3 regions of the Streptomyces sp. NPDC051310 genome follow, and region 3 is predicted to be linked to each of the others. Evidence: predicted binding sites of a transcription regulator. Region 3 holds the regulator's gene; each other region holds the start of a gene.

Region 1 (3,272 bases), on a different contig from region 3:
GGAGAAGAACCACCCGGGAATCGCCGCCCGCGTCCTGGACGACCAGGGCAAGCTGCGCCGCTTCGTCAACGTCTACGTCAACGACGACGACGTGCGTTTCGAGCAGGGCCTGCAGACCGCCACGCCGGACGGCGCGGGCGTCTCGATCATTCCGGCCGTCGCCGGCGGCTGACACCGATTTCTGGAATTGCCCCCTCCGCAGCACGAAGCGGAGGGGGCAATTCTGCATGGTTGAGCGCGGTAGAGTTGGGGAAGTCCCCGCCACCGTCCGTGCCACGCGCATATGAATTCGCGCCCGCGCACGACGAGATGCAGTCAAAGTGTCCGTGCATGTTGCGCCGAATGTGCGTTTTGCCGGGCCCGACTTGCCCGGGATTCTGGCCAATTCGGCCAACTTTTCCGTTCACGCCTGCTCGGAATTCTCGTCCGATTGACCTGTTGCAGACGGCAGTTGGACAGATACATTCAGCGGCGGTCGACGCGTTCCGGCGCACGCCCGCACCTGTCAGCGGGTGAGGTCTGACCCGGGTCCGCGAAGTGCGGTCTCGTGCAAGGGCCAGTAATAGGGGAGTTAGGCATGGCTCAGGGCACCGTCAAGTGGTTCAACGCGGAGAAGGGGTACGGCTTCATCGCGGTCGACGGTGGTGCGGATGTTTTCGTCCACTACAGCGCGATCCAGATGGACGGCTACCGCACCCTGGAAGAAGGTCAGCGAGTCGAGTTCGAGATCTCGCAGGGCCAGAAGGGTCCGCAGGCGGACATGGTCAAGCTCGCCGGCTAGCACTGAGCAGAACAGCCAGAGCGGCACGGCGCGTCCGGCCAGTGACTTCTGTGTGCCGAGGGGCTCGCATCCGAGGAGGGTGCGGGCCCCTCGCGCATGCCCGCGCCCGTGTCCCCGGGGCCGCCCCTCGGCCCGTCCCGCGCAGGCTCGCGTCCGTGTCGCCGGGGGTCTGTCGGCCCGTTCCGCGCATGCCCCGCGCACGCGCCGCGCGTACCCCCGGAGGCTGCCGCGCCCGGATCCGGGACCCGTGGCCCGAACCCCGAGAGGCGCTTGCACTCTCGGGGGTCGAGTGCTAATCATTGGCGTTAGCACTCTGCAGGTGAGAGTGACAACGTAGGACCGGGTCGGTGAGGTCTGCAGGCCGTGTGGGGCAAGGAACCACAAGGCTGCGGGCCGTCCGTCGCGGGCGCCAGCGCGGTCCGGCTTTTCCACCCCGTCCGGGAGGACCACTTCACATGGCCAAGATCATCGCGTTCGACGAGGAGGCACGGCGCGGCCTCGAGCGCGGCATGAACCAGCTCGCCGACGCCGTCAAGGTGACCCTGGGCCCCAAGGGTCGCAACGTCGTCCTCGAGAAGAAGTGGGGCGCCCCCACGATCACCAACGACGGTGTTTCCATCGCCAAGGAGATCGAGCTCGAGGACCCGTACGAGAAGATCGGCGCCGAGCTGGTCAAGGAAGTCGCCAAGAAGACGGACGACGTCGCCGGTGACGGTACGACCACCGCGACCGTCCTCGCCCAGGCGCTCGTCCGCGAGGGTCTGCGCAACGTCGCCGCCGGCGCCAACCCGATGGCCCTGAAGCGCGGCATCGAGAAGGCCGTCGAGGCCGTCTCCGGTGCGCTGCTCGACCAGGCGAAGGAGGTCGAGACCAAGGAGCAGATCGCCTCGACCGCCTCCATCTCCGCCGCCGACACCCAGATCGGCGAGCTCATCGCCGAGGCCATGGACAAGGTCGGCAAGGAAGGCGTCATCACCGTCGAGGAGTCCCAGACCTTCGGTCTGGAGCTGGAGCTCACCGAGGGTATGCGCTTCGACAAGGGCTACATCTCGGCGTACTTCGCGACCGACATGGAGCGTATGGAGGCCTCCCTGGAGGACCCGTACATCCTGATCGTGAACTCCAAGATCTCCTCGGTGAAGGACCTCCTCCCGCTGCTGGAGAAGGTCATGCAGTCCGGCAAGCCGCTGCTGATCATCGCCGAGGACGTCGAGGGCGAGGCCCTGTCGACCCTGGTGGTCAACAAGATCCGCGGCACCTTCAAGTCCGTCGCCGTCAAGGCCCCGGGCTTCGGCGACCGCCGCAAGGCCATGCTGAACGACATCGCCATCCTCACCGGTGGCCAGGTCATCTCCGAGGAGGTCGGCCTCAAGCTCGAGAACGCCGGCCTGGACCTCCTGGGCCGCGCCCGCAAGGTCGTCATCACCAAGGACGAGACCACGATCGTCGACGGTGCCGGTGACAGCGACCAGGTCCAGGGCCGCGTCAACCAGATCCGTGCCGAGATCGAGAACTCCGACTCGGACTACGACCGCGAGAAGCTCCAGGAGCGTCTGGCGAAGCTGGCCGGCGGCGTGGCCGTCATCAAGGCCGGCGCCGCCACCGAGGTGGAGCTCAAGGAGCGCAAGCACCGCATCGAGGACGCGGTGCGCAACGCCAAGGCCGCCGTCGAGGAGGGCATCGTCGCCGGTGGTGGCGTGGCCCTGCTCCAGGCCTCCCAGGTCTTCGAGAAGCTGGAGCTCGAGGGTGACGAGGCCACCGGCGCCAACGCCGTGCGCCTGGCCCTGGAGGCCCCGCTGAAGCAGATCGCCGCCAACGGTGGCCTCGAGGGTGGCGTCATCGTCGAGAAGGTGCGCAACCTGCCCGTGGGTCACGGCCTGAACGCCGCGACCGGCGAGTACGTCGACATGATCGCCGAGGGCATCATCGACCCCGCCAAGGTGACCCGTTCCGCTCTGCAGAACGCGGCCTCCATCGCGGCGCTGTTCCTCACCACCGAGGCCGTCATCGCCGACAAGCCGGAGAAGGCGTCCGCGCCGGCCGGCGGCGGCATGCCGGGCGGTGACATGGACTTCTGATCCCTCGCGGATCGGTAGGCCCGGTTACGGAACCGAGGGCGGCACCCCCACTCCAGGGGGTGCCGCCCTCGGGCGTTCCCGGCTGCCCGCCGGCCGGCGGGCAGCCGGTACGGTGCAGGTCCCGCGGCTCGAGTACCGGGCCTACGCTGGGGTCATGGCCGTCGATGTGCTCACCGAGATCGTGATCGACGCCCCCGCCGACGAGGTCGCCGCGTACGCCGCCGATCCGTCGAACGCGCCCGAGTGGTACGTCAACATCGTCTCCGTCGCATGGCGGACCCCCTCGGTGGTCGAGGTCGGCGCGCGGGCGGACTTCGTGGCGCGGTTCCTCGGCCGGCGGCTGGTGTACACGTACGAGATCACCGCGTACGAGCCCGGGCGGCGCCTGGCCATGCGCGCCACCGGGGGGCCGT
Region 2 (3,272 bases), on a different contig from region 3:
GTGCCGACGGCCCAGGACAGGGGCGGGGAGTACGCCTCGGGGTCGAAGATCCGGCCCCCGCCGCGTCCCCCGCGGCGGGCGGGGTCCACGAACACGGCGTCGTACGCGGAGATGTCGGTCTCCGTCACATCGGCGCGGCGCACCTCGATCAGGCCGGCCAGGCCGAGCGCCTCGGCGTTGGCGCGGGCGGTCTCGGCGGTCAGCGGGTCCCGGTCGACCGCCAGGACGCGGATGCCGGCGCGGGCGAGGGCGATCGCGTCGCCGCCGATGCCGCAGCACAGGTCCGCGACGCTGCGCACGCCCAGCTCCGCGAAGCGCGCCGCCCGGTGAGCCGCGACCGCGGCCCGCGTCGACTGCTCGACGCCGTGGGGCGTGAAGTACATCCGGTGGGCGTCCTCCGCCCCGAATTTGGCCACCGCCCGCTGCCGCAGCCGGGCCTGCCCGAGCGCCCCCGTGACCAGCTCGGCCGGGTGCTCGCGGCGCAGGCGGGAGGCGACGGCCAGTTCCCGGGCGGGGTCGTAGTCGCGCAGGGCGGCGAGCAGCGACTGCCCCTCGTCGGTGAGGAGCGCGGAGAAGGCGGCGAGATCGGTCACCCGCCCCATTGTGGGCCAGGCGGGGGATGGTGCACGCCGGGCGGCGGTGTCGGCGGGGCGGCGGGGCGCGGCGCTGACAGGATGCGGCGCCATGCAGCTAGTAAGACAAACAGAACAAATGGTGTACGGTGTCCGGCGCTTCCCCTGGCCCGCCTTCCCGTGGTGGCGCCGCCGCCCCCCGCGCCGCGCCCGCACGGTGCTCGTGGCGCTGCTCCTCACCTCGCTGCCCGCCGCCTGCACGACCGACCCCGGCCGGGACGTCGCCCCCGCGCCCGGACAGCCGCAAGCCGGGCAGCAGGCCGCCGCCGGGCCGGCCGGCGCCCTCGCCGCCTACGTCGACAAGGTCAAACGCGCCCACGCCGCCCGTACCGTCGTGGCCCGCAAGTGGGGGCTGAAGCGCACCCCCCTCGTCGCGCCGCCGCCCCCCGCGCCCGGCAAGAAGCCGAAGATCACCTTCCGTAAGGGCTTCGAGGCCGGCGACGCGACCCTGCCGCCCGTCTTCACGACCGTGCCCACCAAGGAGCGGATCGTCTTCCTGACCATCGACGACGGCGCGGAGAAGGACCCCGAACTGCTGCGGATGATGGACGAACTCGACATCCCCTACAGCGCGTTCCTCAGCGACTACCTGGTCAAGGACGACTACGGCTACTTCGCGAAGATGCAGCGCACCGGCGTCGCCCTGCACAACCACACCCTCAACCACCGCTACATGCCCGCCCTGTCGTACGCCGAGCAGAAGCACGAGATCTGCGGCCAGCAGGACATCATCGAGAAGCGCTACGGCAAGCGCCCGCCGCTCTTCCGCCCGCCCTACGGCAACTACAACGCCGACACGCTGCGCGCCGCCCGGTCCTGCGGCGTCAAGGCCGTGCCCCTGTGGTCGGCCGAGGCGTTCCCCGACCACATGGAGTGGCGCGAGTGGGACCGGGACCTGCACCCCGGCGACATCATCCTCACCCACTTCCGCGGCCGCCAGGACTGGAAGGGTTCCATGCCGGACATGATCCGCTACGTGATGAACGTCGTCACGTCCAAGGGATACGCGGTCGCGCGGCTCGAGGACTACGTCTAGCGGAGGCTCGCCGGAAACGCCGCGCCGCCGTGAATTGGCACTCCGCTTGACCGAGTGCTAACCGCGGTCATAGTCTCGGCTCTGGCACTCCTCCCCGGAGAGTGCCAACACAGCGACGGGCAGGTCCGGCACCCGCGACGACGGATCCACCTGGTCGCCACCTCAGACAGTTAACCCCGTGAGATCTCCGAAGGGGGAGGTCGGATCGTGACGACCACCAGCTCCAAGGTTGCCATCAAGCCGCTCGAGGACCGCATCGTGGTCCAGCCGCTCGACGCCGAGCAGACCACGGCCTCTGGCCTGGTCATCCCGGACACCGCCAAGGAGAAGCCCCAGGAGGGCGTCGTCCTGGCCGTGGGCCCGGGCCGCTTCGAGAACGGCGAGCGCCTGCCGCTCGACGTCAAGACCGGCGACATCGTGCTGTACAGCAAGTACGGCGGCACCGAGGTGAAGTACAGCGGCGAGGAGTACCTCGTCCTCTCGGCCCGCGACGTGCTCGCGATCGTCGAGAAGTAAGTCACCCGAAGCAGAGAATGCTTTGAGCTGCGCCCCTGGCCCCCGCTGACTCCACAGTGCCGGGCGGCGAGGGGCGCGGTTCGTTTCACGGCGATGGCGGCCGCAGGCGCGGCCGAGGATCGCAACGAGAGGACTGACTCAGCCCCATGGCGAAGATCCTGAAGTTCGACGAGGACGCCCGTCGCGCCCTCGAGCGCGGCGTCAACAAGCTGGCCGACACCGTCAAGGTGACCATCGGCCCCAAGGGCCGCAACGTCGTCATCGACAAGAAGTTCGGCGCGCCCACCATCACCAACGACGGTGTCACGATCGCCCGCGAGGTCGAGATCGAGGACCCGTACGAGAACCTCGGTGCCCAGCTGGTGAAGGAGGTGGCGACCAAGACCAACGACATCGCGGGTGACGGCACCACCACCGCCACCGTCCTGGCCCAGGCGCTGGTCCGCGAGGGTCTGCGCAACGTCGCCGCCGGTGCCTCCCCGGCCGCCCTGAAGAAGGGCATCGACGCCGCGGTCAAGGCCGTCTCCGACGAGCTCCTGGCGACCGCGCGCCCGATCGACGACAAGGCCGACATCGCCGCCGTCGCCGCGCTGTCCGCGCAGGACCAGCAGGTCGGCGAGCTCATCGCCGAGGCGATGGACAAGGTCGGCAAGGACGGTGTCATCACCGTCGAGGAGTCCAACACCTTCGGCCTGGAGCTGGACTTCACCGAGGGCATGGCCTTCGACAAGGGCTACCTGTCCCCGTACATGGTGACCGACCAGGAGCGTATGGAGGCCGTCCTCGACGACCCGTACATCCTGATCCACCAGGGCAAGATCTCCGCGATCGCCGACCTGCTGCCGCTGCTGGAGAAGGTCATCCAGGCCGGCTCCTCCAAGCCGCTGCTGATCGTCGCCGAGGACGTCGAGGGCGAGGCGCTCTCCACCCTCGTCGTCAACAAGATCCGCGGCACCTTCAACGCGGTCGCCGTCAAGGCCCCCGGCTTCGGTGACCGCCGCAAGGCGATGCTCGGCGACATGGCCGCCCTCACCGGCGCCACCGTCGTCGCCGAGGAGGTCGGCCTCAAGCTCGACCAGGTCGGCCTG
Region 3 (3,272 bases):
TGCCGAACCGGTCCTCCAGGGTCACCGTGCCCGCCTCACAGCGGACCACCGCCCCGCAGAAGCCGGTGGCCACCTCCTCGACCACGAGGTCCGGCTCGGCGGCCACCTCCGGCACGGGGGCCGGCCGCTTCCACGAGGGCGTCAGATCAGGGTCGTAACGGCGCATTCCGCAGACGCTACGACACCCCGAACCGCCGGGCCAGCTCATCGCGTTGGGCGCGTACGAAGGCGGCGTCCACCACCGCGCCGTGCCCCGGCACGTACACCGCGTCGTCGCCGCCCAACGACAGGAGCCGGTCCAGCGCGGCCGGCCAGCGCGAGGGGATCGCGTCCGGTCCGGCCTGCGGGTCGCCCGACTCCTCCACCAGGTCGCCGCAGAGGACCACCTCCGGGGAGCCGGGCACCAGCACCGCCAGGTCGTGGCCGCTGTGGCCCGGCCCGGCGTTGGCCAGCAGCACCTGCCGCCCGCCCAGGTCCAGCGTCCACTCGCCGCTCACCAGGTGGTGGGGCGCGACCAGGACGTCCGCCGCCTCGACGGCCTCCTCCACCGCGACCCCGTGCCGGATCGCGTCCGTGCGCAGACCGTCCCGCTCGCGGACCATCAGCGCGTCGACCCCCACCGCGCCGAAGACCTCCGCCCCCGCGAACGCCGCCGTGCCCAGCACGTGGTCGAAGTGGGGGTGGCTCAGTGCGATATGCGTCACCCTGCGGCCGCCCAGCATCGCCTGCGCCTGCGCCCGGATCTCGGCGCCCTCCCGGAGCGTGGCGCCCGTGTCGAACAGCAGCACCCCCTCGGCACCGGCCACCAGGGCCGTGGTCGCGTCCCACACGGGCAGCCGGCGTCTGCCGACCCCTTCGGCGAGCCGCTCCCAGCCGTACCTCTCCCACGCGATCGAACCGTCGTCCATACCGCGACGCTATCCGTACCGGGCGGTCCGCCGCGCGGTAGCGTGACCGCCGCCCTTGCTAGGGGCGTACCCGGGCGCCGTACACTTGCCGGGTGATACCTGGCACTCGGACCTGGTGAGTGCCAATGAACGCCGAGTAACCGGAGCTAGCTGGAGGTGCGCGCGATGCTCAGCGAACGCAGACTCGAGGTGCTGCGCGCGATCGTCCAGGACTACGTCGGCACCGAGGAGCCCGTCGGCTCCAAGGCGCTGACCGAGCGCCACAACCTCGGCGTCTCGCCGGCCACCGTGCGCAACGACATGGCGGCGCTGGAGGAGGAGGGCTTCATCGCCCAGCCCCACACCAGCGCGGGCCGCATCCCCACCGACAAGGGCTACCGGCTCTTCGTGGACCGGCTGGCCGGGGTCAAGCCCCTGTCGTCGCCGGAGCGGCGGGCGATCCAGAACTTCCTGGACGGCGCGGTGGACCTGGACGACGTCGTCGGCCGTACGGTGCGGCTGCTGGCGCAGCTGACCCGGCAGGTCGCGATCGTCCAGTACCCGTCCCTGACGCGCTCGACCGTGCGGCACGTGGAACTGCTGTCGCTGGCTCCGGCCCGGCTGATGCTGGTCCTGATCACGGACACGGGCCGTGTCGAGCAGCGCATGGTCGACTGCCCGGCGCCGTTCGGCGAGCAGTCGGTGGCCGACCTGCGGGCCCGGCTCAACAGCCGGGTCGTCGGGCGCCGCTTCACCGACGTGCCGCAGCTGGTGCAGGACCTCCCCGAGTCCTTCGAGGCGGAGGACCGCGGGACCGTCTCCACGGTGCTGGCCACGCTGCTGGAGACGCTGGTGGAGGAGACGGAGGAGCGGCTGATGATCGGCGGCACCGCCAATCTCACCCGCTTCGTGCACGACTTCCCGCTGACGATCCGGCCGGTGCTGGAGGCGCTGGAGGAGCAGGTGGTGCTCCTGAAGCTGCTCGGCGAGGCCAAGGACTCGGCGATGACCGTACGCATCGGGCACGAGAACGCCCACGAGGGGCTCAACTCCACGTCCGTCGTCGCGGTCGGCTACGGTTCGGGCGACGAGGCAGTCGCCAAACTCGGCGTGGTCGGACCGACCCGCATGGACTACCCCGGAACGATGGGAGCGGTACGCGCAGTGGCACGTTACGTCGGACAGATCCTGGCGGAGTCGTAGTGGCCACGGACTATTACGCCGTGCTCGGCGTACGCCGCGACGCGTCCCAGGACGAGATCAAGAAGGCGTTCCGCAGGCTCGCGCGCGAGCTGCACCCGGACGTCAATCCCGATCCGAAGACGCAGGAGCGGTTCAAGGAGATCAACGCCGCGTACGAGGTGTTGTCGGACCCGCAGAAGAAGCAGGTCTACGACCTCGGCGGCGACCCGCTGTCCGCGTCCGGCGGTGCCGGCGCCGGCGGCTTCGGGGCGGGCGGCTTCGGCAACTTCTCCGACATCATGGACGCCTTCTTCGGCACGGCGTCCCAGCGCGGGCCGCGCTCGCGGACCCGGCGCGGCCAGGACGCGATGATCCGGCTGGACATCGAGCTCAACGAGGCCACCTTCGGCACGACCAAGGACATCCAGGTCGACACGGCCGTCGTCTGCACGACCTGCTCGGGCGAGGGCGCCGCGCCCGGTACGTCCGCGCAGACGTGCGACATGTGCCGGGGCCGCGGTGAGGTCTCGCAGGTCACCCGGTCCTTCCTGGGCCAGGTCATGACGTCCCGCCCCTGCCCGCAGTGCCAGGGCTTCGGCACCGTCGTCCCGACGCCGTGCCCCGAGTGCGCCGGCGACGGCCGCGTGCGGTCCCGCCGTACGCTCACGGTCAAGATCCCGGCCGGCGTGGACAACGGCACCCGCATCCAGCTCGCGGGCGAGGGCGAGGTCGGCCCGGGCGGCGGCCCGGCGGGCGACCTGTACGTCGAGATCCACGAAGTGCCGCACCCGGTCTTCCAGCGGCGCGGCGACGACCTGCACTGCACGGTGACGATCCCGATGACGGCGGGCGCACTCGGCACCAAGGTGCCGCTGGAGACGCTCGACGGCGTCGACGAGGTCGACATCCGTCCCGGTACCCAGTCGGGGCAGTCCATCCCGCTGCACGGGCGCGGTGTCACGCACCTGCGGGGCGGCGGGCGCGGTGACCTCATCGTGCACGTCGAGGTCCAGACGCCGACGAAGATGGACCCGGAGCAGGAGCGGCTGCTGCGGGAGCTGGCGAAGCTGCGCGGCGAGGAGCGCCCGACCGGGCAGTTCCAGCCGGGGCAGCAGGGCCTGTTCTCGCGCCTGAAGGACGCGTTCAACGGCCGTTAGGACCCGTCTTCCGGGTCGGGCCGTGCCCGGGGGCCCCGGCTCCCGG

What was found. The regulator HrcA, encoded in region 3, represses chaperone genes, less so after heat shock. The targets are predictions, from matches to a motif close to TTNGCACTCNGNNNNNCNGAGTGCNAA.
Region 1: groL (chaperonin GroEL) is a predicted target of HrcA. The motif match lies at 1,087-1,113, and genes of this name have one in related genera.
Region 2: groES (co-chaperone GroES) is a predicted target of HrcA. The motif match lies at 1,703-1,729, and genes of this name have one in related genera.

Annotation. Positions count from the first base shown of each region.
Region 1 is NZ_JBITEO010000003.1:325,600-328,871, reverse strand. It holds gene ACIA79_RS06450 (ubiquitin-like small modifier protein 1) at 1-172, shown strand, start outside; gene ACIA79_RS06445 (cold-shock protein) at 578-781, shown strand; gene groL (chaperonin GroEL) at 1,237-2,859, shown strand; gene ACIA79_RS06435 (SRPBCC family protein) at 3,014-3,272, shown strand, end outside.
Region 2 is NZ_JBITEO010000018.1:32,743-36,014, reverse strand. It holds gene ACIA79_RS24050 (methyltransferase domain-containing protein) at 1-602, opposite strand, end outside; gene ACIA79_RS24045 (polysaccharide deacetylase family protein) at 685-1,668, shown strand; gene groES (co-chaperone GroES) at 1,876-2,184, shown strand; gene groL (chaperonin GroEL) at 2,331-3,272, shown strand, end outside.
Region 3 is NZ_JBITEO010000001.1:397,245-400,516, reverse strand. It holds gene ACIA79_RS01845 (DUF3097 domain-containing protein) at 1-166, opposite strand, end outside; gene ACIA79_RS01840 (MBL fold metallo-hydrolase) at 177-908, opposite strand; gene hrcA (heat-inducible transcriptional repressor HrcA) at 1,074-2,090, shown strand; gene dnaJ (molecular chaperone DnaJ) at 2,090-3,226, shown strand.